Regions from separate parts of the Streptomyces sp. NPDC001348 genome, predicted to be linked through region 3. Evidence: riboswitches for the same ligand, from Rfam matches in the RefSeq annotation. Region 3 holds a riboswitch; each other region holds the start of a gene.
The links. Region 3 has a riboswitch for cyclic di-AMP ahead of ACWC21_RS26360 (M23 family metallopeptidase). Riboswitches for the same ligand answer to the same signal wherever they lie in the genome.
Positions count from the first base shown of each region.

Region 1: it holds a riboswitch for cyclic di-AMP, as region 3 does, so the genes downstream of both, ACWC21_RS31660 (NlpC/P60 family protein) here and ACWC21_RS26360 (M23 family metallopeptidase) in region 3, are expected to answer to the same signal.
Region 2: it holds a riboswitch for cyclic di-AMP, as region 3 does, so the genes downstream of both, ACWC21_RS06665 (M23 family metallopeptidase) here and ACWC21_RS26360 (M23 family metallopeptidase) in region 3, are expected to answer to the same signal.
Region 4: it holds a riboswitch for cyclic di-AMP, as region 3 does, so the genes downstream of both, ACWC21_RS12395 (transglycosylase SLT domain-containing protein) here and ACWC21_RS26360 (M23 family metallopeptidase) in region 3, are expected to answer to the same signal.

Region 1 is NZ_JBSFIK010000038.1:82,745-90,349, forward strand. It holds gene ACWC21_RS31650 (peptidoglycan DD-metalloendopeptidase family protein) at 1-255, shown strand, start outside; gene pcrA (DNA helicase PcrA) at 328-2,808, opposite strand; cyclic di-AMP (ydaO/yuaA leader) riboswitch at 3,061-3,213, shown strand; gene ACWC21_RS31660 (NlpC/P60 family protein) at 3,222-4,394, shown strand; gene ACWC21_RS31665 (tellurite resistance/C4-dicarboxylate transporter family protein) at 4,421-5,377, shown strand; gene ACWC21_RS31670 (hypothetical protein) at 5,355-5,708, opposite strand; gene ACWC21_RS31675 (NlpC/P60 family protein) at 6,070-7,083, shown strand; gene ACWC21_RS31680 (sensor histidine kinase) at 7,161-7,605, opposite strand, start outside.
Region 2 is NZ_JBSFIK010000004.1:314,051-321,655, reverse strand. It holds gene ACWC21_RS06690 (MFS transporter) at 1-1, shown strand, start outside; gene lhgO (L-2-hydroxyglutarate oxidase) at 181-1,404, shown strand; gene trmB (tRNA (guanosine(46)-N7)-methyltransferase TrmB) at 1,473-2,297, shown strand; gene ACWC21_RS06675 (PrsW family intramembrane metalloprotease) at 2,363-3,691, shown strand; gene ACWC21_RS06670 (aldo/keto reductase) at 3,714-4,658, opposite strand; gene ACWC21_RS06665 (M23 family metallopeptidase) at 4,731-5,762, opposite strand; cyclic di-AMP (ydaO/yuaA leader) riboswitch at 5,774-5,939, opposite strand; tRNA gene ACWC21_RS06660 (tRNA-Met) at 6,165-6,238, opposite strand; gene ACWC21_RS06655 (dihydrofolate reductase family protein) at 6,352-7,482, opposite strand; gene ACWC21_RS06650 (MarR family winged helix-turn-helix transcriptional regulator) at 7,571-7,605, shown strand, end outside.
Region 3 is NZ_JBSFIK010000027.1:114,297-121,901, reverse strand. It holds gene ACWC21_RS26365 (GntR family transcriptional regulator) at 77-772, opposite strand; gene ACWC21_RS26360 (M23 family metallopeptidase) at 992-1,762, opposite strand; cyclic di-AMP (ydaO/yuaA leader) riboswitch at 1,776-1,937, opposite strand; gene ACWC21_RS26355 (M16 family metallopeptidase) at 2,197-3,585, opposite strand; gene ACWC21_RS26350 (M16 family metallopeptidase) at 3,582-4,985, opposite strand; gene ACWC21_RS26345 (DNA gyrase/topoisomerase IV subunit A) at 5,317-7,605, shown strand, end outside.
Region 4 is NZ_JBSFIK010000009.1:85,984-93,588, forward strand. It holds gene ACWC21_RS12380 (ABC transporter ATP-binding protein) at 1-935, opposite strand, end outside; gene ACWC21_RS12385 (LolA family protein) at 1,001-2,242, opposite strand; gene ACWC21_RS12390 (polyprenyl synthetase family protein) at 2,483-3,493, opposite strand; cyclic di-AMP (ydaO/yuaA leader) riboswitch at 4,021-4,206, shown strand; gene ACWC21_RS12395 (transglycosylase SLT domain-containing protein) at 4,210-4,689, shown strand; gene ACWC21_RS12400 (HAD family hydrolase) at 4,707-5,528, opposite strand; gene fahA (fumarylacetoacetase) at 6,034-7,248, shown strand.

The sequences.
Region 1 (7,605 bases), on a different contig from region 3:
ACGACGAAGTGGAACAGTGCCTACGGCAACATGCTGATCCTCACGGCGAAGGACGGCACGCAGACCTGGTACTGCCACCTCTCCAGGTACCAGGTTCCCTCCGGAACGACCGTCAAAGCCGGGCAGCCGATCGCGTACTCCGGGAACTCCGGCAACTCCACCGGCCCGCATCTGCACTTCGAGGTCCGGCCGGCCGGCGGAGCGCCCATAGACCCCCTGCCGTGGCTGCGCAGCCACGGGCTGGACCCGACCTAGGTTCCCGGGGGCCGGGCCCCGGGAACCCCGGCGCCGGCTACGGCTCGCCCACCGCTACGGCTCGCCCACCGGCTACAGCTTCTCCACCGGCGCGTAGCGCAGCAGCAGCCGCTTCGGCTTGGTGTCTCCGAAGTCGATCGTCGCCTCCGCGTTGGCACCCGTGCCCTTCACCGCCACGACCGTGCCGAGCCCGAACTGGTCGTGCGTCACCCGGTCCCCGACGGACAGGGCCACCACCGGCTTCTCCGAGGTCCGGCGCGTGGCGAAGCCGGAGGCGCCCGCCGCCGAGGAGCGCGAGCGGGACGACGACAAAGAGGCCGCCACGCCGGACACCGGCCCGGAGGACACCGGGGCCGGCGCTCCCTTCCGCTTCCAGTCCACGTGGGCGGGCGGGATCTCCTCCAGGAAGCGGGAGGGCGGGTTGTACGACGGCTGGCCCCACGCGCTGCGCATCGCCGAGCGGGTCAGGTACAGCCGCTCCCGTGCACGCGTGATGCCGACGTACGCCAGGCGCCGCTCCTCCTCCAGCTCCTTGGTCTGGCCGAGGGCGCGCATGTGCGGGAAGACGCCGTCCTCCATGCCGGTCAGGAACACCACCGGGAACTCCAGGCCCTTGGCGGTGTGCAGGGTCATCAGCGTGATGACGCCGTCGCCGTCCTCCTCGTCCGGGATCTGGTCGGAGTCGGCGACCAGGGCGACCTGCTCCAGGAAGTCGGACAGCCCCACCGACTCGCCCTCACCGCGTTCCTGCTCGAATTCGAGCGCCACGGCCGCGAGTTCCTGGAGGTTCTCGATGCGGGTCTCGTCCTGCGGGTCGGTGGAGGCCTGCAACTCGGCCAGGTAGCCGGTGCGTTCGAGGACGGCTTCCAGGACGGTCGCCGGGCCCGCGCCGGACTCGACGATCGTACGGAGTTCCTCCAGCAGCACGTTGAACCGCTTGACGGCGTTCGTCGACCGCGCCGCCATGCCGTACGCCTCATCGACCCGCTTCAGCGCCTGCGGGAAGCTGATCTTCTCCCGCTGGGAGAGGGCGTCGATCATCGCCTCGGCACGCTCGCCGATGCCGCGCTTGGGCACGTTGAGGATGCGGCGCAGGGGCACCGAGTCCTCCGGGTTGGCCAGGACCCGCAGGTAGGCCAGGACGTCCCGGACCTCCTTGCGCTCGTAGAAGCGGACCCCGCCGACCACCTTGTAGGGCAGGCCGACGCGGATGAAGACCTCTTCGAAGACACGGGACTGGGCGTTGGTGCGGTAGAAGACGGCGACGTCGCCCGCCTTGGCCTCGCCGGCGTCCGTGAGGCGGTCTATCTCGTCGGCGACGAACTGCGCCTCGTCGTGCTCGGTGTCGGCCACGTACCCCGTGATGCGGGCGCCGGTACCGGCGTTGGTCCACAGGTTCTTGGGGCGGCGGGACTCGTTGCGCTCGATGACGGCGTTGGCCGCGGAGAGGATCGTCTGGGTGGAGCGGTAGTTCTGCTCCAGCAGGATCGTCGTCGCGTCCGGGTAGTCCTCCTCGAACTGGAGGATGTTGCGGATGGTCGCGCCGCGGAAGGCGTAGATGGACTGGTCGGCGTCACCCACCACGCACAGCTCGGCGGGCTGGAGGTCGTCCGGGCCGGGCGGTACGTCCACCGGGTGCTCGGCGGTGCCGACGAGCTCGCGGACGAGGGCGTACTGGGCGTGGTTGGTGTCCTGGTACTCGTCGACGAGGACGTGGCGGAAGCGGCGGCGGTAGTGCTCGGCGACGTCCGGGAAGGCGCGGAGCAGGTTGACCGTCGTCATGATCAGGTCGTCGAAGTCGAGGGCGTTGGCCTCGCGCAGCCGCGACTGGTAGAGGGCGTAGGCCTGGGCGAGGGTCTTCTCGAAGCCGTCGGTGGCCTGGGCGGCGAAGTCCTCCTCGTCGATCAGCTCGTTCTTGAGGTTGGAGATCTTGGCGCTGAAGGACTTCGGCGGGAAGCGCTTCGGGTCCAGGTCCAGGTCACGGCAGACCAGGGCCATCAGACGCTTGGAGTCGGCGGCGTCGTAGATCGAGAACGACGACGTGAAGCCGAGCTTCTTGCTCTCCCGGCGCAGGATGCGCACGCATGCGCTGTGGAAGGTCATCACCCACATGGCGTTGGCGCGCGGGCCGACGAGCTGCTCGACGCGCTCCTTCATCTCGCCGGCGGCCTTGTTGGTGAAGGTGATCGCCAGGATCTGGCCCGGGTGGACGCCCCGTTCGCCGAGCAGGTGGGCGATGCGGTGGGTGAGCACACGGGTCTTGCCGGAACCGGCGCCTGCCACGATGAGCAGCGGGGAGCCGGAGTGGACGACGGCGGCGCGCTGGTTCTCGTTCAGCCCCTCCAGGAGCGCGGCCGCGTCGACGGCCGGCCGGTGGGCGCCGTCCCGGTAGTAGGAGTCCCGGTCCGGCGGCACGTCGAACTTCCCACCGAACAGATCGTCCGGAACCGGTTCCGGAGCGTGATCGTCCTCGGGCGGCGGCGGAGGCTCCTCCTCGTGCCCGCGAGGGGCCTGGAGGTCCGCCAGGAAGCTGTCGTCAAAGAGGCTGCTCATCGCTCTCCGAGTCTAGGGCGCCCCACCGACAACCGGCCGCCGCCCCGGAAAGATGACCGGCCCTCCCGTTGCTCACGGTCCGGAGCGGCACCGTCACCTCGACGAAAAACCTTACGTAAATCATAAGATCTATCGGGCATAACGTGCATCAACCTTCACATGAGCCACACGAGTTGGCTACCGTGCCTGGCAGGCCGCACGACCCCCACCGGCGAACGTCGCCGGGCCGCGCGGCCTCCGTCGAGTCCGGCGCGCGCCCCCACGCCAGCCGGAGCCGGGGACCCACACCGAGACCTGGGGTGAATCGGTCCGTTCTCCCTCAAGGACGAGGACCGTAGGGCAACCCTTCCGAACCACCCGCCCGAACCCGACAGCTAACCCGGTAGGCGGAACACTGGAAGGAGTCGCCTCCGTTGGCGTCGCACCGCAAGCGTCCCTCGGGTACGGGAGTCGCGGGCATCCGCAAGCCCGCCCTCGCCACCGCCGCCCTCACCTCGGTCGCCCTGCTCTCCCAGCCTGCCGAAGCCGCCCCCTCCGCCGACGGCAGACCGAGCCTGGAGGAGGTCGAGAAGAAGGTCGACTCCCTCTACCGCCAGGCGGAGTCGGCGACCGACAAGTACAACGCGGCCAAGGAGAACACCGGGAAGCAGCGCAGACGCGTCGACTCCCTGCTCGACGAGGTCGCCAAGCGCACGGAGAAACTCAACAAGGCGCGCGAGAAGCTGGGCTCGTTCGCCGCGGCCCAGTACCGGACCGGGGCCGCCGCCCCCGACACCGCCACCTTCCTGCTCGCGGACACCCCGCAGGACTACTTCGACCAGACCCAGCTGATGAGCCGGCTGACCTCCCGGGAAAAGGGCGCGGTCGACGACTACGTCACCGAGCAGTCCGCGACCATGAGGAAGCGGCAGGAGGCCACCGCGAGCCTCGAGACGCTGACCGAGTCGCAGAACGAGCTGCACACCGCCAAGGCCACCGTCCAGAAGAAGCTCGCCACCGCGCGCGAACTGCTCTCCACACTGACGGCCCAGGAGAAGGCCCGGCTCGCGGCGATCGAGAAGCGGCAGCGGGAGGAGGCCGCGCGCAAGGCGGCGGAGCTCGCGCAGCAGCAGGCGGCCGAGCGGGCGGCCGACCAGGACACCGGCACCGGCGCGTCCCCCTCCACCTCTCCCTCCGCCCCTCCTTCCGCATCCCCTTCGACGTCCACGGATGCGTCGTCCTCGTACGCCACCAAGGCCGCGAAGGCGATCGACTTCGCCCGCGCCCAGATAGGCAAGCCCTACGTGTGGGGCGCCACCGGCCCCGGCTCCTACGACTGCTCCGGTCTGACCCAGGCCGCCTGGAGGGCCGCCGGCGTCAGCCTGCCGCGCACCACCTACGACCAGGTCGACGCCGGCACGACGGTCCCCCTCGTCGACGCCCGGCCCGGTGATCTGGTCTTCTTCTACGACGACATCAGCCACGTCGGCATCTACGTCGGCAACGGCATGATGATCCACGCCCCCAAGCCCGGCGCCTACGTCCGCGAGGAGTCGATCTACTACGGCGGCGAATCGATCATTCACAGCGTGGTGCGACCGGCCTGAGCCACCGGGCCCCTGGCATCGGGCCCATGCCCGGCTCCTCCTCACCCCTGCGCGTCTGGTGGGCCCGGCGTTCACCGGCGGGCGGTGCCGCCGTGATGGCGACCGGGATCGTGTCGGTGGGGTTGCTGCTCGCGGGCCACGCGGTGCTGTCGCGGATCGCCCTCGGGGTGGCGTGTGCCGCCTGGCTGGGGTTCGCGGCAGCCTTCACCGCCCGACTGGTGTTCGAGCGGGAGCGGTGGGCGGCGGAGGCGGAGACGCCGGGCGCGCTCACCGCCGTCGCCGGCACCGCGGTGCTGGGGACCCGGTTCTCCCTGCTCGGCCGGCACGCCCTTGCCGAGGCGCTGCTCGCGCAGGCGGCCGTGCTCTGGCCCGTACTGCTCGCCCCTGCCCTACGGCACTGGGGGCGGCGCATGCCGGGGACGGCGTTCATGGGCTGCGTGGCCACCCAGGCGCTCGCCGTGGCGGCGGCCGTGCTGGCCGAGGCGACGTCGACGGCGTGGCTCGCGCACACGGCGCTGGTGCTCTTCTGGCTGGGACTGCTGTTCTACGCGCCGGCCCTGGCCCGGTTCGATCCGCGGCAGGTGGTCGAGGGCGCCGGGGACCAGTGGATCGCGGGCGGCGCGCTCGCCATCTCGGCGCTGGCCGGGGCGCGGCTGATCGCCGCCGACGGCCCGCACCTGTATCTGTGGAGCGGCGACGACCGGGACGTCCTGCGTACCGTGACCGTCGCACTGCTCGTGCTGGACCTGACCTGTTACGCCGTCCTGCTGCTCGCGGAGGCGGCCCGGCCGCGGCCGGGCTACGACGTGCGCCGCTGGTCGACGGTGTTCCCGATGGGGATGACGGCGACCGCCGCGCTGTCCGTCGGCGCCGCCCTGGGGATCCCGTGGCTGCGCGGCCCGGGGGTGGTGCTGGTGTGGATCTCGGTGGCCGCGTGGCTCGCGACCGTCGTCGGCGCGATCACGTCCACAGCACGGCGATGAAGATGTTCGTCATGGTGAGCAGGCCCACCAGGCCGAAGACGCGCTTGTCCACCCGCTCCTCGTCCCGTTTCACGTAGACGAGCCCGAGGATCACGATCAGCAGGGCCAGCTTCACGCCGATCTTGATGTTGTCGACGTGATGGCCGTCGGCCTGGTTGAGCCCGACCAGGATCACACCGGTGACCAGCATGGTGAGGGCGCCGTGCAGCATGCCGGGGACGAAGCGGGCCTCGCCCCGGCCCATCGCCTTCATCTGGGTCAGGAAGCCGCCGAGGAGCGCGGCGATGCCGATGATGTGCAGGCCGATGAAGAGGTGGATGAGTACGTCCATGGGGCCGGAGCCTAACGGTCCGCACAAATGCGCCTCATATCACCCCACGGCTCCGGTCCGCCCCGGAAACCGCCGCATCGGTCAGCGCGCTGCCCCAAGTCGGCGACTGTGCGCCGGGAGTCCGGTCATCCACGGACACCGGGCGGCCCCGTCAGGTCAGTTACGCACAATGCGTTACCGAGCCGTCACAGTCCGGTTTAGCGTCCTCCCCCAGGTGACCGGCTCCCCACCGCCGCCCGGGCCAGGGGCGGCAGTCGGCCACCACCGCCGAGAAGGTCCGGCGGCGGCCCCGCGCGGGTCGTCGCCGGACCGTCAACCGCTCCCCCACGGGCGGTCGTACGAGAGGACGTGAACGGTCCAGGTGGCAGCGCACCGCAAGCCCAGACGGCACCCGCTCAGCAGTGGCACCGCCCGGACGGCGGCCACCATCGCCCTGGCGGGCGCGGCGACCGCGACGGGCTTCGACGGAACCGGACACGCGGCGCCGCAGCTGACACCGGCCCAGGTCAGGGCCAGGGTGGACAAGCTGTACCAGCAGGCGGAGGCCGCCACCGAGCAGTACAACGGCGTGAAGGAGAAGGCCGACACGGCCCAGCGGCGGCTGAACGCGCTGCGGGACGAGGCCGCCCGCAAGCAGCAGAAGCTGAACACGGCCCGCGAGGCGCTCGGTTCGATCGCCACGGCGCAGTACCGCAGTGGTGGGATCGACCCGGCACTGCAACTGGTCCTGTCCGACGACCCCGACCAGTACCTCCAGGGTGCCGAGATCGCCGAACGGGCCGGTGACCGGCAGTCGCAGGCGGTGGCACGGGTACGGAAGCAGCTCCGGGAGATCGAGCAGCTGCGCGGCACCGCCCATGGAGAGCTGGCGTCCCTCAGGTCCAGCCAGGCGGAGCTGAAGCGGCGGAAGAAGACCGTGACGGCGAAACTGGACGAGGCGCGGCGGCTGCTGTCCCGGCTGTCTCCACGGGACCGTATGCCGGCCCCGGCCGAGCACACCTCCGCCCCGGCCACCCGGGCTCCCAACTCACGGGCCGCGGCGGCCGTCGCGTACGCCTACGAGAAACTCGGCAGCCCCTACGTATGGGGCGCGACCGGCCCGAACGCCTTCGACTGCTCGGGCCTGGCCCAGGCCGCCTACCGCTCCGCCGGCATCTCCCTCCCCCGCACGACCTACGCCCAGATCAACGCGGGCCGCCGTGTCTCGCGGTCCGAACTCGCCCCTGGCGACCTGGTGTTCTTCTACTCGGGCGTCAGTCACGTCGGGATCTACGTCGGCAACGGCCAGATGATCCACGCCCCGAACCCGTCCGCACCGGTGCGGCTGGCGCCTGTCGACCAGATGCCGTTCGCGGGGGCTACGCGGGTGGCGTGACGGCCGACGACACGATGAACGCGGCCCAGGCGGGCGCGGTGCCGGTGAAGCGGGGGCAAGCACCGAGTCCTCGGCGATCACAGCTCGCACGGCAGCTCCACGGTGATGGTGGTCGGGCCCCCGGCGGGGCTGCTGACACGGAACGATCCGTCGACGGAGCCGACGCGTTTGGCCAGTCCGCCCAGCCCGCTGCCGGCCGAGACGTCGGCGCCGCCGGTCCCGTCGTCGGTGACGTTCACGCGCAGCACCTTCCCGATCCGTTCGACGGTCACCTCCACGCGCGTGGCACGGGCGTGCTTGGTCACGTTGGTCAGCGCCTCGGAGACCACGAAATAGGCGACCGACTCCACGACCGGCGCTGCTCGCTCTCCGATGTCGACGCGCAGGCGAACCGGCAACGGCACCCGGGCGGCCAGGCCGGACAACGCCGCGTCCAGCCCGCGGTCTTCGAGGACCGCGGGGTGCAACCCGCGCACGAGGTCGCTGAGTTCGGCGATGGCCTCCTTCGCCTCCCGGTGTGCC
Region 2 (7,605 bases), on a different contig from region 3:
GGGGCGGCTTCCCGAGCGCCTGCCCGGTCGCCGTGGGTTTCGGGACCACCGGTGGTCGGTGGCTGGTCGCGCCCACGCGGCGCAGCCGCATGCCGACGCGGCCCCGCGCCCCCGAGCGGCGCTGTACCTAGCGGCGTTTGAAGCGACTGTCAGTGGCGCAGTGCACTATCGAGGTGGGAGGTGGTGCAGGTGCGGCCGGGGATCGCTTATGACTGCGATGTGCTCGTGATCGGTGGTGGGATCGTCGGGCTCTCCACGGCGTACGCGATCACGCGTGCCGCGCCCGGGACACGGGTGACCGTGCTGGAGAAGGAGCCGGGGCCGGCCCGGCACCAGACGGGGCGCAACAGCGGGGTCATCCACAGCGGGATCTACTACCGGCCGGGTTCCCTGAAGGCGAGGTACGGGGTCCGCGGTTCCGCCGAGATGGTGAAGTTCTGCGCGGAGTACGGCATCGCGCACGCCGTCACCGGCAAGCTGATCGTCGCCACCGAGCGGGAGGAGCTGCCGCGACTGCACGCACTCGTCCAGCGCGGCCGGGAGAACGGGATCCCGGTGCGGGAGCTGGGCCCGGCACAGATCACGGAGTACGAGCCCGAGGTGCGGGGCCTCGCGGCCATACACGTCGGGACGACGGGCGTGTGCGACTTCGCCGGGGTGGCCCGGCAGCTGGCCGAGGCGTCCGGGGCGGAGATCCGGTACGGGGCGCGGGTGGTCCGGGTGGACCGGCGGCCGGAACTGGGGGTCGCGGTGCGGACGGCGGACGGGGACGTCGTCCGCGGACGGGTGCTGGTGAACTGTGCCGGGCTGTACTGCGACGAGGTCGCCCGGCTGACCGGGGACGAGCCCGAGGTGCGGATCGTGCCCTTCCGGGGGGAGTACTACGAGCTGGCGCGGCCGGGGCTGGTGCGCGGCCTGGTGTATCCGGTACCGGATCCGGCGTTCCCGTTCCTGGGGGTGCACCTCACCCGCGGGATCGACGGCGGTGTCCACATCGGGCCGAACGCGGTGCCGGCGGCGGCCCGGGAGGGGTACGGGTGGGGGGTCGTGCGGCCGCGGGAGGCGGCGGGGACGCTGGCCTGGCCGGGGGCCTGGGTGATGGCCCGGCGGCACTGGCGGTACGGACTGGGTGAGGTGCGGCGGTCGCTGTCGAAGGGCGCGTTCACCGGCGCCGTACGCCGGCTGCTGCCCGCCGTGGAGGAGGAGGACCTGGTCCCGGCGTCGGCCGGGGTGCGGGCGCAGGCGGTGTTGCGGGACGGCACGCTGGTGGACGACTTCCTGATCCGGGAGGGCCCCAGGGCGGTGCACGTGCTGAACGCGCCGTCCCCCGCGGCCACCGCCTCACTGCCGATCGGGCGCGAGGTGGCGCGCAGGGCGCTGGGCGTACTGGGGGCCACGAGGTGACCTCCGCCCGGTCGGTCACCGCGGCAGGTCCGATGCGGGAGCGGGTCCCGCGTAAAATCGGCCTCACTGTGTCTGACTCGCTGAACACCCCCGAGATCCCCGAAACCCCGCACCACGCCCCTGGTACGTCCATCCGGCACACCCGGGCCAAGGGGGAGCCACGGTTCCCGGACGGGCCCAAGGCCGATCCCGCCGGGTCGCACTTCGAGCGGCGGATCCGCAGTTTCCAGCCACGCCGGAGCCGGGTCACGGCGGGGCAGGCGGACGCGCTGCAGCGGTTGTGGCCCAAGTGGGGGCTGGACATCGACGGGCAGCGGGTGATCGATCTCGGCGAGCTCTTCGGGAACGACAACCCGGTCGTGCTCGAGATCGGGTTCGGGATGGGCGAGGCCACCGCGCAGATGGCCGGAGCGGATCCCGGCACCAACGTCCTCGCCGTGGACGTGCACACGCCGGGGCAGGGAAACCTGCTGAACCTCGCGGACACGGGCGGACTGTCCAACGTCCGGGTCGCCAACGGCGACGCCATCATCCTGCTGCGCGAGATGCTGGCGCCGGACGCGCTCGACGGGCTGCGGGTCTACTTCCCGGATCCCTGGCCGAAGAAGCGGCACCACAAGCGGCGCCTGATCCAGCCGGACTTCCTCAGCCTGGCCGCGACCCGGCTGCGGCCCGGAGCGATCGTGCACTGCGCGACCGACTGGGAGCCGTACGCCGAGCAGATGCTCGACGTGCTGACCGCGCACCCGGACTTCGAGAACACCCGGCCCGACGGCGGTTTCGCGCCCCGTCCCGGCTTCCGGCCGCTGACCCGTTTCGAGGGACAGGGCCTGGAGAAGGGACATGTGGTGAATGATCTGCTCTTCCGCCGCGTACAGCACCGGAGTCGGTGAGAAGCCGGAAGCGGCAAGAAGCCGGAGCCAGTAAGAAGACGGTCGATCTCGTTAGGGCTAATGCCGTGGCCACCAGTCCCCCGTACCCGACGCAGCCCCCGGACCCCCGAGGCCCGGCCGGCGGAACCCTGCGGCATCCGCACTGGTGGCAACGGCGGTGGGTGCGGTACGGGGCGCTCATCACCCTGCTCGCGCTCTCCGGGCTCGTCATCCTCGCCCTCGTGCGGCAGCAGACCGGCACGGACGGGTTCCTCGTCGGGCTCGGGCTGGCCGTGCTGCCCGTTCCGCTGCTCATAGCCGCCTTCCGGTGGCTGGACCGGGTCGAGCCCGGACCCTGGCGGAACCTCGTCTTCGCCTTCGCCTGGGGGGCCTGCGCGGCGGCGCTGATAGCCATCGTCGCCAACAGCTTCGCCACCAAGTGGATAGCCACCGCGACCGCCGACCCGTCCAGCGCAGACACCCTCGGCGCGACCGTCATAGCGCCCGTCGTGGAGGAGTCCGCCAAGGCGGCCGCCGTCCTGCTCGTCTTCCTCTTCCGCAGACGGGACTTCACCGGGATCGTGGACGGCGTGGTGATAGCCGGGATCACGGCCACCGGGTTCGCCTTCACCGAGAACATCCTCTACCTCGGCACCGCCTTCGGCACCGACCAGATCAGCGGCGACCGCGGCATCGCCTCCGTCACCGCCGCCACGTTCTTCGTGCGCGTCATCATGTCCCCGTTCGCGCACCCCCTCTTCACCGTCCTGACCGGCATCGGCTTCGGCGCCTCCGCCCTGTCCGCCGACCGGCAGCACGTGCGTCGCGTGCTGCTGCCGCTGGGCGGGCTGCTGCTCGCGATGAGCATGCACGCGTTCTGGAACGGCTCCTCGACCTTCGGCGAGTACGGCTTCTTCGCGGTGTACGGGACGTTCATGGTGCCCGCCTTCGGGCTGCTGACCTGGCTGGTGATCTGGACCCGCCAGCGGGAGCTGCGGACCGTGCGCGAGGAGCTTCCGGCGTACGTCCTCGCCGGATGGCTGGGCCCCGGGGAGCCGTTCGCCCTGGGTTCGATGAAGGCCCGGCGGATGGCCCGCGAGCACGCCCGTCACCACCTCGGCAAGCCGGCGGCGCGTGCGGTGGCGCAGTACGAGGCGTACGCGACGTCGCTGGCGTTCCTGCGGCACCGGGGGCGGCGCGGCCGGGCGGGGGCCGACTTCGTCGCACGGGAGAGCGAGCTGCTGGCCGAGCTGTGGCACCGGCGGCAGGTGGCGCGGCCCGCGCTGGAGTACGCGGCCAGGGCGTCGGCTCCGGTGGCCGCGACGCCCTGGCCGGTGTACGGGGTGCAGGGCGCTTACGGGTACGGCTACCCGGCGGGCCCGTATCCCGTCGCCTACAACCCGTACCGCACGTGACCCGTACCGCCCCTGGGGGCGGTTACGCCGACGCCTCGGTGAGCCTGGCCAGCTCCTCCCGGGTGAGCTCCAGCTCCGCCACGCCCAGCAGCGCCGGCAGCTGGTCCAGGGTGCGGGCCGAGGCGATGGGGGCCGCCACCGTGGGCTGGGCGGCCAGCCAGGCGAGGGCCACGGTCGCCACGGGGGCGTCGTGCGCGGCGGCGATCTCGTCCAGGGCGGTGAGGACCTGCTGTCCCCGCTCGGTCTCCAGGTGCTTGGCGGCGCCGCCCGCCCGGGCGCTGTCCACGCTCGTACCGGGGCGGTACTTGCCGGTGAGGAAGCCGGAGGCGAGGGAGAAGTACGGCACGACGGCGAGGCCCGCACGTGCGGCGACGTCCCTGAGGGGGCCCTCGTAGGTGTCGCGTGAGACGAGGTTGTAGTGCGGCTGGAGCGCCACGTACCGGGCGAGGCCCTCGCGCTCGGAGAAGTCCAGGGACTCCTGGAGGCGCCCGGGGGTGATGTTCGAGGCCGCGATGTAGCGGACCTTGCCCGCCCTGACCAGTTCGTCGAGCGCGCCGATGATCTCCTCGACGGGGACCTCGGTCTTGTCGAAGTGGGTGTAGTACAGGTCGATGTGGTCGGTGCCGAGGCGGCGCAGGGACGCGTCGGCCGCGGCCTTGATGTTGTCGGCGGTCAGGCCCTGGTACTCGGGGTGCTGGCTGACCTTGGTGGCGATGACGACGTCGGAACGGTTGCCGCGGGCCTTCACCCAGTTGCCGATGATGGTCTCGGACTCACCGCCCTCGTTGCCGTCGACCCACGCCGAGTACGAGTCGGCGGTGTCGATGAAGTTGCCGCCGGCGGCCGTGTAGGCGTCCAGGACGGCGAAGGACTGTGCCTCGTCGGCGGTCCAGCCGAAGACGTTGCCGCCGAGGGAGAGCGGGAAGACCTCGAGGTCGGAGTGGCCGAGCTTGCGAAGGGAAGTCATGTCTCTCTTCAACAACCGGTCCGGTAGCTCGCATTCCGCTTCACGGGCGCCGCATGGGCGCCCGTGGACGCGTCAGGGGTTGAGGCCCTTGCCGTGCAGCCACGCCATCGGGTCGACGGCGGTGGCCTGGCCGCCGAGGTGGACCTCGAGGTGGAGGTGCGGGCCGGTGACGTTGCCGGTGGCGCCGACACGGCCGATGACCTCACCGGTGGCGACCTTCTGGCCGACCTTCACGTTGATCGAGGACTGGTGGCAGAACCACAGCTCCGTGCCGTCGTCGAGGGTGAGGATGGTGCGGTAGCCGTACGCTCCGGCCCAGCCCGCCTCGGTGACCGTGCCGCTGTGGATGGCCTTGATGAGGGTGCCGGTCGGCGCCGCGAAGTCCAGGCCGGTGTGGTAGCCGGAGGACCACATGGAGCCCGGCTGGCCGAAGGTGCCGGTGAGCGTGTACGAGGAGGTGGGCAGCGTGTACTGCTTGGCCAGCGCGGCGAGGCGGTCGGCCTCGGCCTGCTTCGCCACGGCGGCCTTCGCCTTCTCCTTGGCGGCGGCGGCCTGGACCGCGGCTGTCTTCTCCGCCCTGGCGGCCGCGTCCGCGGACTGCTTCCCGGCGGCGGCCACCGCTGCGGCGGTGGCCTTGCCTACGACCTGGCTCTTCTGCAGCTCGGCCTGGGCCATGATCCGGTTGCGCAGGGCCTCACCGGCGTCGGTGCCGCCCTGGTCGCTGTCGGCGGTCGCCACGCCGACGTCGGTCAGGCTGGCCGCGGTGGCCTTCGCGCCGCCCCCGTCCTCGCCCAGCAGGGAGCTGACGGAGGACATGTCGGGCAGGGATATGGACACCGGCGGCTTGCCGGTGTTGGCACTGGCGATGCCGCCCGCGCCCACGGCGGCGATGACGCCGACGCCCAGAACGGTGGAGCTGCGGGCGAATCCCCCGCCGCGCTGCTTGCTGACCCGGTGCCGGCCGCGTTCCGGGCGGAGGGACTCCTCGGTGGGGTTCCACTCCTCCCAGGGACCCTCGTCGGTGCGGTACTCGCCGTAGCCGAAGGTGTCGGTGCGCTGGCTCGGCACGAACGGGGCTGTGGGGGCAGGCCGGTTGGACGCCACGCGGGCGTGCTCCTTTCCTTCCGTAACGCCTACCGGGTTAGCTGACGGGTTCGGAGCAGGAAGGTCTCCTACGCGCGTATACCGATCGTGAACTCGACGAGCTCACAAGGGCATTCGCGTGATTCACCCCAAGTGGTGGTTCCCCGGTTCCCTTTCGGGATTCGGCGCGTGCGCACGGAGCCGCCTCGGGTGACGGCTGGGACGACCGCGCGTTATCGAACGTTAATGGTCCTACCCGTCGGTTTCCAAGGGATCCAGCTTGATCATTCATGTCTTCACAGGGGAACTTACGCACCATGACCGGTGAAAACAGGGCGAGTTGACCGCCGCACGGGTGCCGTCGGGGGGCACAAACACCCAGGGCCGGAATCCATGTGCTGGATTCCGGCCCTGAGCCTTCAGTAGCGGGGACAGGATTTGAACCTGCGACCTCTGGGTTATGAGCCCAGCGAGCTACCGAGCTGCTCCACCCCGCGTCGTTGTGTCACCAGTGTACGCCATGCGCGGGGCGCCTCGCACACACCTTTGCGACCAGGGCGTTTTCCGTGTCCCCCGGAGCCGGGGGGAGCCGGGTGGGGTGGAGCCGGGTTCAGGCCGGCAGGTGCCGGTTCGGCGCCTTCGCCGCCGTCTCGCACTCCGGCACCACGACCACGTCCACGCCCCCGGCCGCCAGCAGCCCGCTCCCGTCGGCCCCGGTGACGAACGTGTCCGGCTCCCGCCATGCCGTGACCACCCGCCGCACCCCCGCGTCGAGGATCAGCCGGGCACACGGCGCCGGCCGGGAGGCCCGCCGGGCGCACGGTTCGAGACTGCTGTACACCGTGGCGCCGGCCAGCCGGGGGTCGTCGGGCCGGATCCTGGCCAGCGCCGCCTCCTCCGCGTGGACCACGGGGTCGCCGCCTTCGCGTGAGTGGCCGCGGGCGAGCTCCGTGCCGTCGGCGGCCACGACCACCGCCCCGACGCTGAACGCCGTCTCCGAGGGCGGGCACAGTGCGGCCAGCTCGCAGGCGATCCGCAGCCAGTGGCGGTCGGCGGGGGCGGCCGAGGGGCCGGTGCCGGGTGCGGTCGGCTCGTAGCGCATCAGGACGACGTCCTCGATACGGCGGGTCTCCAGCAGCCGCAGACGGCCGGCCTGGTAGCCGCCGGGGCCGAAGAGGCGGGGGGCGGCCGGGTCGCCGACCAGGAGGGGCGCCAGGACGAGCTGCAGTTCGTCGGCCAGGCCCTGCCGCAGCAGCTGGGTGTGGATGGTGCCGCCGCCCTCGACCATCAGACGGCGCACTCCGCGCACCGCGTAGAGGTGTTCGAGCAGTGCGGGCCAGTCGAGGTCGGGGCCCAGGGGGACGATGTCGGCCGCAAGGCGCAGGGCGTGGGCCCGCTCGACACCGTCGTCCGTGGTGTACACCACCTTCTCGCCGCCGGTGTGCCAGAAGTTCGCGTCCGGGTCCAGGTCGCCGGAGCCGCTGACGGTGACCTTGAGGGGGTACTCCGCCTGCCCGGCGGCGAGCCGGGCCGCCCGGCGCTCGGGCGAGTTGACCAGCAGGCGCGGGTTGTCGGCGCGAATGGTGCCGGCGCCGACCAGGATCGCGTCGACGGACGCCCGTACCTCGTCGACCCGGTCGAAGTCGGCCGGGCTGGACAGCAGCAGCCGGTCGGGGCCGGTGTCGTCGAGGTACCCGTCGAGGGACACGGCGGCGGACAGCAGGACGTACGGACGGGGCATCGACGCGCTCTCTTCGGGAGGCGGGCAGGTGTGGACCCGGCGAACCCGGGGTCTTGGTTCAAGTTTGAAACAAACTTACACTGGTGACATGACGACCCGCTGGCTCACCCCCGAGGAGCAGCG
Region 3 (7,605 bases):
ATTCTCCGCACACCAGGAATTCGAGCACGGAAAATACACCCCGCCGAATTGTTCTTCTTTGTATACGGTGCCCGTGTTAATTCCGCAGGCTCGGCATGTTTACGGCTTGTTGCGAAGCCCTCACACGTTCCGGGCGGTCGGCGGTGCCCGGGAAACGCAGCCGGTGGGCGGCCGTCGCCCGCTCGGTGTGCAGCGCCGTGATCGCCCGCGCGCGCTCGCCGTCGCCGCGCGCCACCGCGTCCACGATGGCGCCGTGCTCCACCCAGGACTCCACCGGGTCGGCGGGTGCCTCCACCGCGTACATCCAGGCGATCTTGTGCCGCAGCTGGGTGAGCACGGAGGTCAGCGCGTGGCTGCCGGAGGCCTGGGCTAGCGTCTCGTGGAACCAGCCGCCCAGGGAGCGCAGGTCCTCGCTGCTGCCCCTGCGGGCCCGCTCCTGGCCGAGTCTCACCAGGCCGCGCAGCACCTTGAGATGGGCCTCCGTGCGCCGCTGGGCGGCGCGGGCGGCGCCCAGCGGCTCCATCAGCACGCGCATGTCCAGCAGGTCGGCGGCCTCCTGCTCGGTCGGTTCGGCGACGCACGCGCCCGCGTGCCGCCGGGTCACCACGAAGCCCTCGGCCTCCAGGGTGCGCAGGGCCTCCCGGACGGGGACGCGCGAGACGCCGTAGCGGCGGGCGAGGAGTTCCTCGGTGAGCCGGCTGCCGCGCGCGTAGACACCGGCCACGATGTCGTCCCGGATCGCCGTGCATACCGAGTGCGCCGGAATACGCATACCGACCTCCGCCATAATCCCCGTGAAACGCCGCCGACTGACGCCCGTTCCGTGACTCTATTCCAATGCGTGCGAATTTCCGACGGCGGGCCGGAATCCATGGAGTTTTTTTGGACAGTGAAGGCCGGTGCAGAGGTGCGGAAACCACGAAAGCCCCGGCTCTCGGGCCGGGGCTTCGGGTGGGGGGGTGGATCTCGGGGTTCCTGGGGGCGATTCGGGTCAGACGTTCACGCCGTGCTTGCGGAGGTAGGCGATGGGGTCGACGTCCGAACCGTAGTCCGGGCCGGTGCGGGCCTCGAAGTGGAGGTGCGGCCCGGTGGTGTTGCCGGTCGAGCCGGACAGACCGATCTGCTGGCCCGGGGTGACCTTCTGACCGACCGAGACGCCGATGGACGACAGGTGGCCGTACTGGGTGTACATGCCGTCGGCCATCTTGATCACGATCTGGTTGCCGTACGCCCCGCCCCAGCCGGTGGACACCACGGTGCCGGAGCCGACCGCGTGGACGGCGGTGCCGCTCGCGGCGTGGAAGTCGATACCGGTGTGCGAGCCCGACGACCACAGGGAGCTGCTGGCCTGGTAGCCGGTGGAGACGTACGAGTCGGTGATCGGCGCGACGAACGCGTTCAGCCGCTTGCGCTCGGCCGCACGGGCCGCCCGTGCCTTGGCCTCCTGGGCCGCCTCGCGTGCCTTCCTCGCCTGCTCGGCGGCCTTCTTGCGCGCGGCCTCCTCGGCCGCCTTCAGCTGGGCGGCCTCCTTCTGGGCGGTGGCCTGGGCGTCGATCTGCTCGGGGACCGAGTCGCTGATGGTGATGACCGGGGTGAGGGCGGTCTGCTCGGGCGCGGGCGCGGGCTCGGCGGCGAGCGCCGGGGCGGCGAGGGCGCCGATCGCGCCCGTGGTGGCGAGGGCCGCGACGCCCGCGGCGCGGGCGGTGGTGCGGTGCATCCGGCTGGGACGGCGGTGCTTCCCGGTGGCGCGGGTGAACGCCATGAAGTGGCTGGTCCTTTCCTTCCTTCTCGCCTACCGGGTTAGCTGACGGGTTCGGAGCAGGAAGGTCTCCTACGGACCCCCTCGCGGTGTGCGCGGGCGTCCGATTCACCCCAAGGGACGATGGGTCCCCGGCTCCCCTGGCTCGCGCCGTACGGGGACTCGGCGATGACTGTCCGGTGCCGCGGGTGCGGCGCGATGCCTGACGAACAGCCCGGACGACGCTAAGCGGCGCGCCTTTCAATCCTCAAACGCGACAGGGTTTTTGTAGCGCATCCCACAGGGCAGACAGGCAACCTCTGCCTCAATTCGGACATCCTGCGAGGACTTTCGGGAACACCGTGGGGCCCTGGCGATCCATCGGTCACCAGGGCCCCACGCGCGCGTGCCGCTGCCGCGACCGCCGCTCGGCTGCCGTTCCCGCCGAGCCCTGTCGGCTACTCGGCGGCCACGACGGAGACCTCGCCGACGCCGAGCGCCTCGACGGGCTCCTTGATCTGCGCCGCGTCCCCGACCAGGACGGTCACCAGACGGTCCACCGGGAAGGCGTTGACGACCGCCGCGGTCGCCTCCACCGTGCCGGTGGCGGCGAGCTGCCGGTAAAGCGTCGCCTGGAAGTCGTCGGGCAGGTGCTGCTCGACCTGGTCGGCCAGCGTGCTCGCCACGGCGGCGGCCGTCTCGTACTTCAGCGGCGCCACCCCGACGAGGTTCTGCACGGCCACGTCGCGCTCCGCGTCGGTGAGCCCCTCGGCGGCGAGCGTGCGCAGCACCGTCCACAGGTCCTGCAGCGCGGGACCGGTGTTCGGGGTGTCAACGGAGCCGCTGATGGCGAGCATCGAGGCGCCGTCGCCCTCGGGGCCGGACCTCAGAACCTGCCCGAACGCGCGCACACCGTAGGTGTAGCCCTTCTCCTCGCGCAGCACACGGTCGAGGCGGGAGGTGAGGGTGCCGCCGAGGCAGTAGGTGCCGAGCACCTGGGCGGGCCACACCCGGTCGTGCCGGTCGGGGCCGACGCGGCCGATGAGCAGCTGGGTCTGGACGGCGCCCGGGCGGTCGACGATGACGACGCGTCCGGTGTCGTCGGCGGTCACCGGCGGCACCGGGCGGGGCTGGGCCGAGGAGCCCTGCCAGACGCCCAGGGTCTCGCCGAGCAGTGCGTCCAGATCGATGCCGGTCAGGTCGCCCACCACCACGGCGGTGGCGGTGGCGGGCCGCACGTGCCGGTCGTAGAAGGCGCGGACGGCCGCCGAGTCGATCTTGGCGACGGTGTCCTCGGTGCCCTGGCGCGGCCGGGACATCCGCGAGGTCGGCGGGAAGAGCTGCCGGGACAGCTCCTTGGCTGCGCGGCGGGAGGGGTTGGCCAGCTCGTGCGGGATCTCGTCGAGACGGTTGCGCACCAGCCGCTCGACCTCGTCGTCGGCGAACGCGGGCGCCCTGAGGGCGTCGGCCAGCAGCCCGAGCCCCTTGGCCAGGCGGGAGGCGGGAACCTCCAGGCTGAGGCGGACGCCGGGGTGGTCGGCGTGCGCGTCGAGCGTGGCACCCGCCCGCTCGAGCTCGGCGGCGAACTCCTCCGCCGAGTGCTTGTCGGTGCCCTCGGAGAAGGCCCGCGCCATGATCGTGGCGACGCCGTCCAGGCCGGCCGGCTCCGCGTCCAGGGGCGCGTCCAGGAGCACCTCGACGGCGACCACCTGCTGGCCGGGGCGGTGGCAGCGCAGGACGGTCAGACCGTTGTCGAGCGCGCCGCGCTCGGGGGCCGGGAACGCCCACGGCCTGGCCTCGCCCGCCTGGGGCTGCGGGTGGAACTCCATAGCGGCGAGCTCGCTCACTTGCCGGCCTCCTCGTTCTGGTCGCCTGCGTCCACGGTTGCCTCGGACTCCGGGTCCTCGGGTACGTCCACGTCCTCGGCCTGCTCGGCGGCCTCCGCCGAGACCGGCTCGTAGACGAGCACCGCGCGGTTGTCGGGGCGCAGGCGGGCCTTGGCGACCTCCTGGACCTCCTCTGGGGTCACCTCGAGGACGCGCTGGACGGCCGTGAGGGCGAGCTGCGGGTCGCCGAAGAGGACCGCGTACCGGCACAGTTCGTCGGCGCGGCCCGCGACCGTGCCCAGCCGGTCCAGCCACTCGCGCTCCAACTGGGCCTGGGCGCGCTCCATCTCCTCGGGGGTGGGGCCCTCCTCGGCGAACCGGGCGAGCTCCTCGTCGATCGCGCTCTCGATGACCGGCACCTCGACGTCGCCGGAGGTCTTCACGTCCAGCCAGCCCAGGGAGGGCGCCCCGGCCAGCCGCAGCAGCCCGAACCCGGCCGTGACCGCGGTGCGGTCCCGTCGTACGAGCCGGTTGTAGAGGCGGGAGGACTCGCCGCCGCCGAGGACGGTGAGCGCCAGGTCGGCCGCGTCGCACGCGCGCGTGCCGTCGTGCGGGAGCCGGTAGGCGGCCATCAGGGCGCGCGCCGGGACCTCCTCCACGACGACCTCGCGCAGCTGTTCCCCGATGACCTCCGGCAGCGAGCCGTCGCGCGGCTGGGGCTTGCCGTCGTGGGAGGGGATGGAGCCGAAGTACCTCTCGACCCAGGCGAGGGTCTGCTGGGGGTCGATGTCCCCGACGACGGAGAGGACGGCGTTGTTCGGCGCGTAGTAGGTGCGGAAGAACGCGCGCGCGTCCTCCAGCGTCGCCGCGTCCAGGTCCGCCATGGAGCCGATCGGTGTGTGGTGGTAGGGGTGGCCCTGCGGGTAGGCCAGGGCGGTCAGCTTCTCGAACGCGGTGCCGTACGGGACGTTGTCGTAGCGCTGCCGGCGCTCGTTCTTGACGACGTCGCGCTGGTTCTCCATGGACTCTTCGTCGAGGGCGGCCAGCAGCGAGCCCATGCGGTCGGCCTCCAGCCAGAGCGCGAGCTCCAGCTGGTGGGCGGGCATGGTCTCGAAGTAGTTGGTGCGTTCGAAGCTGGTGGTGCCGTTCAGCGAGCCGCCGGCGCCCTGCACCAGTTCGAAGTGGCCGTTGCCCTTCACCTGCCCGGAACCCTGGAACATCAGGTGCTCGAAGAGGTGAGCCAGACCGGTACGTCCCTTGACTTCGTGGCGGGAGCCGACGTCGTACCAGAGGCAGACCGCCGCGACGGGGGTCAGGTGGTCCTCGGAGAGCACCACGCGCAGACCGTTGGCCAGCCGGTGTTCGGTCGCTGTCAGGCCCCCGGAGCCTGCCTCGGCCGTGGTCGTGTGACCCATGGGCATGTACGTCCCTTCGCTCGCGGAGGCGGTCGTGAAACCGCGGTGTTCCTGCCGGTCCTGCCACCATATGCAAGCGTGCGCACGCCGGGCGAAGTTCCCGCGGGACGTACGCCGACAGCGGATCGCGTAGCCTGCGGGCAGCCCTGCCGCGGACGGGGCCTGTCCGGTACTCCCCCGGGGCCGGACCGGACCGCGCGGCACCGGGTCACGGCCCGCGCTGTCAGTGCCGCGGTCCACAATGGTCAGCGTCATATCCCGTCAACCGCTTCAGCAAGAGCGAGCCGAAGGGTGAGCGACCCGTAGGCGAGCGACCAGAAAAGAGGAGCCGGCAGCGATGGCCCGCCGCAGCACGAAGACCCCGCCGCCCGACGACTCGTACGAGGAGAGGATCCTCGACATCGACGTCGTGGACGAGATGCGTGGCTCCTACCTCGAGTACGCGTACTCGGTCATCTACTCGCGCGCCCTGCCGGACGCCCGCGACGGCCTCAAGCCCGTGCACCGCCGCATCGTCTACCAGATGAACGAGATGGGTCTGCGCCCCGAGCGCGGGTACGTGAAGTGCGCCCGGGTCGTCGGCGACGTCATGGGCAAGCTCCACCCGCACGGCGACGCGTCGATCTACGACGCGCTGGTGCGCATGGCGCAGCCCTTCTCCATGCGCGTGCCCCTGGTGGACGGCCACGGCAACTTCGGCTCGCTGGGCAACGACGACCCGCCGGCCGCCATGCGGTACACCGAGTGCCGGATGGCCGCGGCGACCAGCCTGATGACCGAGTCGATCGACGAGGACACGGTCGACTTCGTCCCCAACTACGACGGCCAGGAGCGGGAGCCGCTCGCCCTGCCCGCCGCGTTCCCGAACCTGCTGGTCAACGGTGCCTCCGGGATCGCGGTCGGGATGGCGACCAACATGCCGCCGCACAATCTGCGCGAGGTCGTCGCGGCCGCCCGCCATCTGATCAGGCACCCGAACGCCGACCTCGACGCCCTGATGCGGCATGTCCCGGGCCCCGACCTGCCCACCGGCGGCCGGATCGTCGGTCTGGACGGCATCCGGGACGCCTACGAGACGGGCCGCGGCACCTTCAAGATCCGTGCCACGGTGGCGGTGGAGACGGTCACCGCGCGCCGCAAGGGCCTGGTCGTGACGGAGCTGCCCTTCACCGTCGGCCCGGAGAAGGTGATCGCCAAGATCAAGGACCTGGTCGGTTCGAAGAAGCTGCAGGGCATCGCCGACGTCAAGGACCTCACCGACCGTGAGCACGGGCTGCGCCTGGTCATCGAGATCAAGAACGGCTTCGTCCCGGAGGCCGTCCTGGAGCAGCTCTACAAGCTGACGCCGATGGAGGAGTCCTTCGGTATCAACAACGTCTGCCTGGTCGACGGCCAGCCGCTCACCCTGGGCCTCAAGGAGCTGCTGGAGGTCTACCTCGACCACCGCTTCGACGTCGTCCGGCGGCGCAGCGAGTTCCGCCGCGGCAAGCGTCGCGACCGCCTGCACCTGGTCGAGGGCCTGCTCACCGCTCTCGTGGACATCGACGAGGTCATCCGGCTGATCCGCTCCAGCGACAACTCCGCGCAGGCGAAGGAGCGCCTGATGGAGCACTTCTCGCTGAGCGAGGTCCAGACCCAGTACATCCTCGAAACGCCGCTGCGGCGCCTGACCCGGTACGACCGCATCGAGCTGGAGGCGGAGAAGGACCGGCTCAACACGGAGATCGAGGAGCTGACCCGGATCCTGGAGTCGGACGCCGAGCTGCGCAAGCTGGTCTCGACCGAACTGGCGGCGGTGGCCAAGAAGTTCGGCACCGACCGGCGCACGGTCCTGCTGCAGTCCGCGGGCACCGCGGTGGCGACGGTGCCGCTGCAGGTGGCGGACGACCCGTGCCGCGTGCTGCTGTCCTCGACGGGGCTGCTGGCCCGTACCGCGAACGGCGAGCCCTTCGCCGAGGACGCCGACGACCGGCGCGCCAAGCACGACGTGATCGTCTCGGCGGTCCCGGCGACCGCGCGCGGTGAGGTGGGCGCGGTGACGTCGGCCGGCCGGCTGCTGCGGATCAACGTGGTCGACCTGCCGCAGCTGCCCGACACGGCGACGGTGCCGAACCTGTCCGGGGGTGCGCCGCTCGCGGAGTTCGTCTCCCTGGAGGACGACGAGACGGTGGTGTGCCTGACCACGCTGGACGAGTCGTCCCCGGGCCTCGCGCTGGGCACGGCGCAGGGTGTGGTCAAGCGCGTGGTGCCCGACTATCCGTCCAACAAGGAGGAGTTGGAGGTCATCACGCTGCGGGAGGGGGACCGGATCGTCGGCGCCGTGGAGCTGCGCACCGGCGAGGAGGACCTGGTGTTCGTGACCGACGACGCCCAGCTGTTGCGCTTCCAGGCGTCGATCGTCCGCCCGCAGGGCCGTCCGGCCGGCGGCATGGCGGGCATCAAGCTCGCCGAGGGCGCCAAGGTGATCTCCTTCACCGCCGTCGACCCGGCGGTGGACGCGGTGGTCTTCACGGTGGCGGGCTCGCGCGGGACGCTGGACGACTCCGTGCAGACGACGGCCAAGCTCACCCCGTTCGACCAGTACCCGCGCAAGGGCCGGGCCACCGGCGGCGTGCGCTGCCAGCGG
Region 4 (7,605 bases), on a different contig from region 3:
AACGCGTCCTCCAGCGAGGCCCGCTCCACTCCGAAGCCGCGCACCCGTACCCCGGCCGTCACCAGCGCCGCGTTCAGCTCGGCAAGGTCACGGTCGGGCGGTTCACCGCTGACCCGGTCGTCGGCCACGACCACGTCCCCGACCCCCTGCTCCTTCAGCACCCGGGCGGCTTCGCCCGGATCCGGCGTGGTGACCACCAGCCGCCCTCGTGTACCGGCCGCCAGCTCTGCCACCGGTCCCTGGGTGATCAGCCGGCCGCGGGACATCACCGCCGCGTGGGTGCAGACCTGCTCGATCTCGTCGAGGAGGTGGGAGGAGAGGAACACGGTGGTGCCGTCCGAGGCCAGTTCCCGGACCAGGGCGCGGATCTCCCGCATGCCCTGCGGGTCGAGCCCGTTGGTCGGCTCGTCCAGGACCAGCAGCCTGCGCGGCTGGAGCAGTGCGGCGGCCAGCCCCAGGCGCTGTTTCATGCCCAGGGAGTAGGCCTTCGCCTTCTTGCCGGCGGCGGCCGTCAGCCCCACCCGGTCCAGCGCCGCCGCGACGCGGGCGCGCCGGGTGCGTGGGTCGGCTGTCGGGTCGGCGGCGTCGTACCGCAGCAGATTGTCCCGGCCGGTGAGGAAGCCGTACAGGGCCGGTCCCTCGATGAGCGCACCGACCTGCGGGAGTACGGTGCGCGTGGCCCTGGGCATGGGGTGCCCCAGGACGCGCGCGGTGCCGGCGGTCGGTTCGATGAGCCCCATCAGCATGCGGATGGTGGTGGTCTTGCCGGAGCCGTTCGGACCGAGGAAGCCGAAGACGCTGCCCGCCGGGACGGTCAGGTCCAGACCGTCGACGGCGAGTTGTCCGCCGCGGTAGCGCTTGGTGAGCGCACGGGTGCGGATGACGCTGTCATCCGCGTCCCGCGCGTCCGGCTCCGTGGCGGACGGTTCGTCCATCGGCTTCCCCGATTCGTCGTGCGTGCGGTCGGGCGCGGGTACCTGCGTCTCTGCCCGGCCGGTGCCTACCGGGCCGTGTCGGCCGCCTTCACCAGCGCGTTCTTGGTCACGGCGCCGACGTAGACCTTCCCGTCGTCGGTGATCAGGGCGTTGACCAGGCGGGTGGAGAACACCGTGCCCTTGCCGAACTTACCGGTGACGTGGTCGCCGATCGAGCCGAGGAAGCCGCCCAGGTCGCCGCCGCCGGTACCGGAGGGCAGGCCGCCCCCACTGCCGCTGTCGAAGGTGGCGATCGAGTTCCAGCCCTGGCCGACGACCTTGAAGCCGTCGGCCCCCTTGGCGAGGTCCCCCGGCGGCTTGGGGGAGCTCTTCCCGGGCTTCGGGAAGCTCTTGCCGGACGCCTTGGCGGCGTCGTCCTCCTGGGTGACCTTCGCCCCCTTGGGCGGGACGAAGTCGAAGGTCGAGGCAGCCGGCTTGGCGAAGCTGACCTGGGTGAAGCCCGCGTCCACCACGGCGGCACCGCCGCCGGCCGGGGTGAGGGTGAACTTCAGCGGCAGACCCGTCTTCGCATCCACGGCGATGCTGATCGCACCGACCGTGGTGCCGGACTGCTTCGGCTTGACGAGCAGCTTGTAGGCGTCCCGGCCCGCGACCTGGACGGTGCCGTCGACGGTCACGGAAGTGGTGCCGTCGACGGACTTCAGGGCCTCGTCGGCGAAGTCCTTCGGCGTGGCGGGCGTCTTCTCCCGCTGCTCCTTGCCGTGCTGATCGGCGGTGCCGTGGTACACCTCGTTGGACTTGCTGTCGTAGCCCCAGACGTCCTTGCCGTCGTGGATGAGGCTGTACTCGGCGGCGCGCTCGATCAGCGACACCTTCTGGCGGTCCGGTCCGTCGGCAGCCACGCGCAGGGTGTGGCTGCCCGTCAGCAGCTCGGTGAACTTGGACTCCGGGTCCGCCGACGATCCGCCGCCGCCCTGGCCGGTCCCGGACAGCAGGCCGCTCTCCAGGCCGCCGAGGTCCGGCAGACCGAGGTCGGTGCTGACCCGCACCGTGCCGGAGAGCTGCTGCACGTCCGACTTGGCGATCTTGTCTATGAGCTGCTGCGCGGTGATCTTCGGCAGATCGGGGTCACCCGAGTCGGCGAGCGCCGGGACCAGCCCGATGGTCGCCGCCGCCACCCCCACCACCGCGACCGGTACGACATAGCGGGCCGCCTTGCGGCGTCCGGCGGCCGCGGTGTCGTCGGCCGTGGTGTCGTCGGCCGTGGTGTCGTCGGCCGTGGTGTCGTCGGATTCGTACGGTGCCATGTGTGCCTTACCTCCGTCGTCGGCGGCGGCCGTCCTCGCACATTTGGTCCCACCCTGAGCCGCCATTCTCACCCGAATCGGTGAGGAGTGGTGATTTCCGTGGTTTCCATCTGACCAAATCGGCGGTGAGGATGCGTCACCCCCGGGAGGCAACTCGACGTACGCCTGCGGTATGACACGGGGAGGCGGGATATCCACCCGACCCGTAGGGGTCGGGGGCACAGATAGCGGGGCGCCCCGTCAACCGGCCCGGTGCACCACCGCGTCGCACAGTTCCATCAGCGCCGCCTTCGCGTCGCACTCGCGCAGTGGGGCCAGCGCGGCACGCGCGTCCTCGGCGTAACGCACGGTGTCCCGGCGGGCCTGCTCCAGTGCCGGGTGGGCGCGCAGGCCGGCGAGGGCCTCGGCATGCCGGGCGTCGTCGGTCAGGTCGGAGTCGAGCAGACGGCACAGGGCGATGTCCTCGGCCAGGCCGAGCCTCGCCGCCCGCTCCCTCAGGCGCAGCACCGGCAGGGTCGGGATGCCCTCGCGCAGGTCGGTGCCCGGGGTCTTGCCCGATTCGTGGGAGTCGGACGCGATGTCCAGGACGTCGTCCGCGAGCTGGAAGGCGACGCCGAGCCGCTCGCCGTACTGGGTGAGGACGTCCACCACGGTCTCGTCGGCCCCGGACATCATCGCGCCGAAGCGGCAGGAGACCGCCACCAGCGAGCCGGTCTTCCCGCTGAGCACGTCCAGGTAGTGCTCGACCGGGTCCCGGCCGTCCTGCGGTCCCGCGGTCTCCAGGATCTGTCCGGTGACCAGCCGCTCGAACGCCAGGGCCTGCACCCGTACGGCCTCGGGGCCGAGGTCGGCGAGGATCTGCGAGGCGCGGGCGAAGAGGAAGTCGCCGGTGAGGACGGCGACGGAGTTGCCCCAGCGGGTGTTCGCGCTGGCCACGCCGCGGCGCACCGCGGCCTCGTCCATGACGTCGTCGTGGTACAGCGTCGCGAGGTGGGTGAGCTCGACGACGACGGCCGAGGGCACGATCCCGGGCGCGTACGGGTCCCCGAACTGTGCCGCGAGCATCACGAGCAGCGGCCTGAAACGCTTCCCGCCCGCGCGCACGAGGTGCTGCGCGGCCTCGGTGATGAACGGGACCTCACTCTTGGTGGCTTCGAGCAGGCCCTCCTCGACAGCCGCCATTCCGGCCTGGACATCGGCTTCCAGAGCCTGGTCCCGCACGCTCAGCCCGAATGGCCCGACGACGGTCACGAGGGGTCTCCTGTCTGCTGGTGTCTGCTGGCGATTACGCGGTTTGTCGATAGGTCGCTGCCCTCACTCGAGTCAGCGTATCCGGTCAGCTTTCGATCACCGAGGGCGCCCACCGTTACAGGACGGGCGCTATCAGATCACGACCGTTATGTTTTCGATCGGTCGATAAGGACGGATATTTATCCGCTTACCCAGAAGTACGACCAGAGTGCCTCGACTCCGGCGATCGACTCCGAGCGCCACGCCCGCAGCACCTACCCGACACCGCGCCCTTCATGCCCTTTTTGCCGCGATTGCCATTTCGTGAATTGGGTCACGCCACCCCCGGGGGGAGTCCGCCACCCCGGATCGCGTCTCCCCGTTCACGGTGGGCCAGTTGAGGCTTGGCAAACGCAAAGGATCAAGCCCCCAATACGCCACGGAACAAGGTCAACTAGGACTTTATGTGAATCCGACGCTTGTTCCGGACATGTGCTCTCGCATACGTTCCCGGCCGTCGGGCGGACGCCGAATCCTGCCGCCGCCCGTCACACCCATCGACGAACTCATTCGCGTACGGCAGGAGCGGGGGGCCCAGGTAAGCCGCCGGTCCGGGCGACACCCGTCGTTCCGGGACGGCTCGGGGTGAAGTCGCGCCGTCTTCGGACGGCACGGCCGGGCACCTCCCAGCCCGAACCCGACAGCTCACCTCGCAGGCGACGGAGAGGAACTTCGCCATGCCTGCTGCCGCTCAGCACCGCCCTGCCCGCTTCACCCGCTTCGCCCGCAAGCTCGCCGTCGCCGGCACCGGTGCCGCCGTGCTCGCCCTCCCGCTGGTCGGCGCGACCGGCGCTTCGGCCGCCACGCCCACGACCGCGCCCAGCACGGTCACGTACCCGAACAACCTGGACGGCTGGATCCGCGATTCGCTCGCTGTCATGGCGCGGCACGGCATCCCGGGCACCTACAACGGCATCTACCGCAACGTGATGCGCGAGTCCTCGGGCAACCCGCGGGCGATCAACCTCTGGGACTCCAACGCCGCCGCCGGCACCCCGTCCAAGGGCCTGCTGCAGGTCATCGCCCCGACGTTCAACGCGTACCACGTGTCCGGAACCTCCTGGGACGTCTACGACCCGATCGCGAACATCACGGCCGCCTGCAACTACGCCGCCCACCGCTACGGCTCGATCGACAACGTGTACGGCGCGTACTGACCGGCTGGCCGGTTCCCTCAGGGGAAGAGTCTTTCGAGGACGACGGCGATGCCGTCGTCCTCGTTCGACAGGGTGATCTCGTCCGCCACCGCCCTCAGTTCCGGGTGGGCGTTGGCCATGGCCACCCCGTGCGCGGCCCAGTCGAACATCGGGATGTCGTTGGGCATGTCCCCGAAGGCGACCGCCTTTTCGGCGCTCAGCCCGAGGTGGTCGGCGGCCAGCGCCAGCCCGGTCGCCTTGGTCACGCCGCACGGCTGCAACTCGACCGTTCCCGGTCCCGACATGGTGACCGTCGCCAGCGAGCCCACGGCCGCGCGGGCCGTGGCAGCCAACTCGTCGTCCGTCAGCGTGTGGTGGCGCAGCAGGACCTTGCTGATCGGCTCGCACCACAGGTCGTCGCGCCGCCGGACCCGTACGGCGGGCAGCGTCGGGTGGGGCATCAGATAGCCGGGTTCGATGAGCGTGAGCCCGTCGACTCCGTCCTGGTCGACGGCCGCGTACACCTCCCCCACCTCTGCCTCGATCTTGCCGAGCGCGGTCTCGGCCAGCTCCCGGTCCAGGGTGACCGACCACACCAGGCGGCCGGCACCGGCGTCGTACACCTGCGCCCCCTGCGCGCACACAGCGAGTCCCCCGCCACCGAGGTCGTCGAGCAGCGGCCGCACCCGCGGCGCCGGGCGCCCGGTCACCACGAGGTGGCGGGCGCCCGCCTCCCCGGCCCGCGCGAGGGCGGCCAGGGAACGGTCGGAGAGGGTGTCGTCGCCACGCAGGAGCGTTCCGTCGAGATCGGTCGCGACGAGGGTGAAGGCGGGGAGCGGATATCCGGGGGGTGCGGCCATGACCAGAGAATACGGACACCGTGCCCCGGCAACTCACCGCCGTTTCCAGCCTCAGCCTTGCGCCGCCGCCAGGTACTTCGCCGGGCTTTGTGAGTCACCTCGGTGCCGCGAACGAAGCGCACGCCGGGACCGGCAGGACGCCGCGGCCGGGGGGCCGGTGAAACCAGAAGGCCGATCGAGAAGGGGCCGGAGGCCGGGGCCCGAGGCCGGGGCCCGAGGCCGGGACCCGAGGCCGGGACCCGAGGCCGGGACCCGAGGCCGGGGCCCGAGGCCGGGGCCCGAGGCCGGGGCCCGAGGCCGGGGCCCGAGGCCGGGACCGGAGGCCGGGGCCGTGTGGTGGCAATTGGCCGCTCCCCCTGTAACCGTCAGACATTGCAAACTCTTCAGACAAATGCGCCACCCTGCCTGACACCCTGCCAGGACTCGAGACTCACCCGTAACGTGTGGCCCGACCACATGCAACGGCCTGCAGTGACGGCACTGGATGAGAGCGAGGCAGCACTCCATGCCCCCCTTCGACGTCCCCGAAGGCGACCCCTTCGGCCCGCACAACCTCCCGTACGGCGTGTTCTCCCCGGCCGGCTCGGACGAGCGGCGCGTCGGCGTCCGGCTCGGCGACCATGTGCTCGACGCGGGCGCGGCGGCGCGGGCACTCGGCTCGCCCTACGCCTCCCTGCTCGCGCACCCCACCCTCAACCCGCTGCTCGCCGCCGGGCGCACGGCGTGGTCGGACGTGCGACGGGCCCTGACCGCCTGGGTGACGGTACCCGCGCACCGGAAGGATATCGAACGACTGTTCCATCCCTTGTCCGCGGTGACCCTCCACCTGCCCTTCGAGGTCGCCGACTACGTCGACTTCTACTCCTCCGAACACCACGCCCTGAACGCGGGGCACATCTTCCGCCCGGACGCCGAGGAACCCCTGACCCCCAACTGGAAGCACCTCCCGATCGGTTACCACGGCCGCTCTGGCACGGTCGTGGTGTCGGGCACCGACGTCGTACGGCCGCACGGCCAGCGCAAGGCTCCCGGGGACCCGGCCCCCGTGTTCGGGCCGTCGACCCGCCTGGACATCGAGGCCGAGGTCGGCTTCGTCGTGGGCGTGCCCTCGACGTGGGGCGAAGCGGTTCCGCTCGGCGACTTCCGCGAGCACGTCTTCGGACTGACCCTGCTGAACGACTGGTCGGCGCGGGACATCCAGGCCTGGGAGTACGTGCCCCTCGGACCGTTCCTCGGCAAATCCTTCGCCACGTCGGTGTCGGCGTGGATCACCCCGCTGGAAGCCCTGGAAGACGCACGGGTGGCGCCGCCCGCGCGGACCCACCCGGTGCTCCCTTACCTGGACGACTCCGGCGAGGGGCCCGGCGGTTACGACCTGCGGATCTCCGTCGCGATCAACGGTCATACGGTGTCCGAGCCGCCCTTCTCCACCATGTACTGGACGGCCGCCCAGCAGTTGGCGCACATGACCGTGAACGGAGCCTCCCTGCGCACCGGTGACCTGTACGGTTCGGGGACCGTGAGCGGGCCCGGGGAGCGGCAGCGCGGCTCGCTGCTGGAGCTGACCTGGAACGGGCGGGACCCGCTCGAACTCCCGGACGGCAAGCGAACCTACCTGGAGGACGGCGACCTGGTGACGCTGTCGGCGTGGGCCCCCGGGGCGGGCGGGGCCCGGGTGGGGCTGGGCGAGGTCAGCGGCCGGGTTGTGGCAAGCAGTTGACACGAGTTCCCCGGAGTCCGTATCTCGCGGCCCGGGGACTGGTGCTCTCCTCCTCTTTGCTGGGCGCGGCCTCGGCCGCCTCGGGCGCACCCGTGACCATGACGTGCGACGCCTTCGTGGGCGCCACGGCGAACGACATGCTCCGACCGCCGGCGGTTGTGGCCCTGGTGACCGTGCCCTGCCCTGGGCACGGTCTGCTCACCCGGGCAGGCCGCCGGCACCGGCAGGGCGTCCCGATCCGGCCGAACTCGCCGATCCGGCACGTAGGTTGACGGCGGAGGCCCGAGCTCTCGGCGCGGCGGGCCACGAGGTGCGGGGGCTCTCAGGGGGATGTTGCGGGAATAGCGGGCGGGGGGG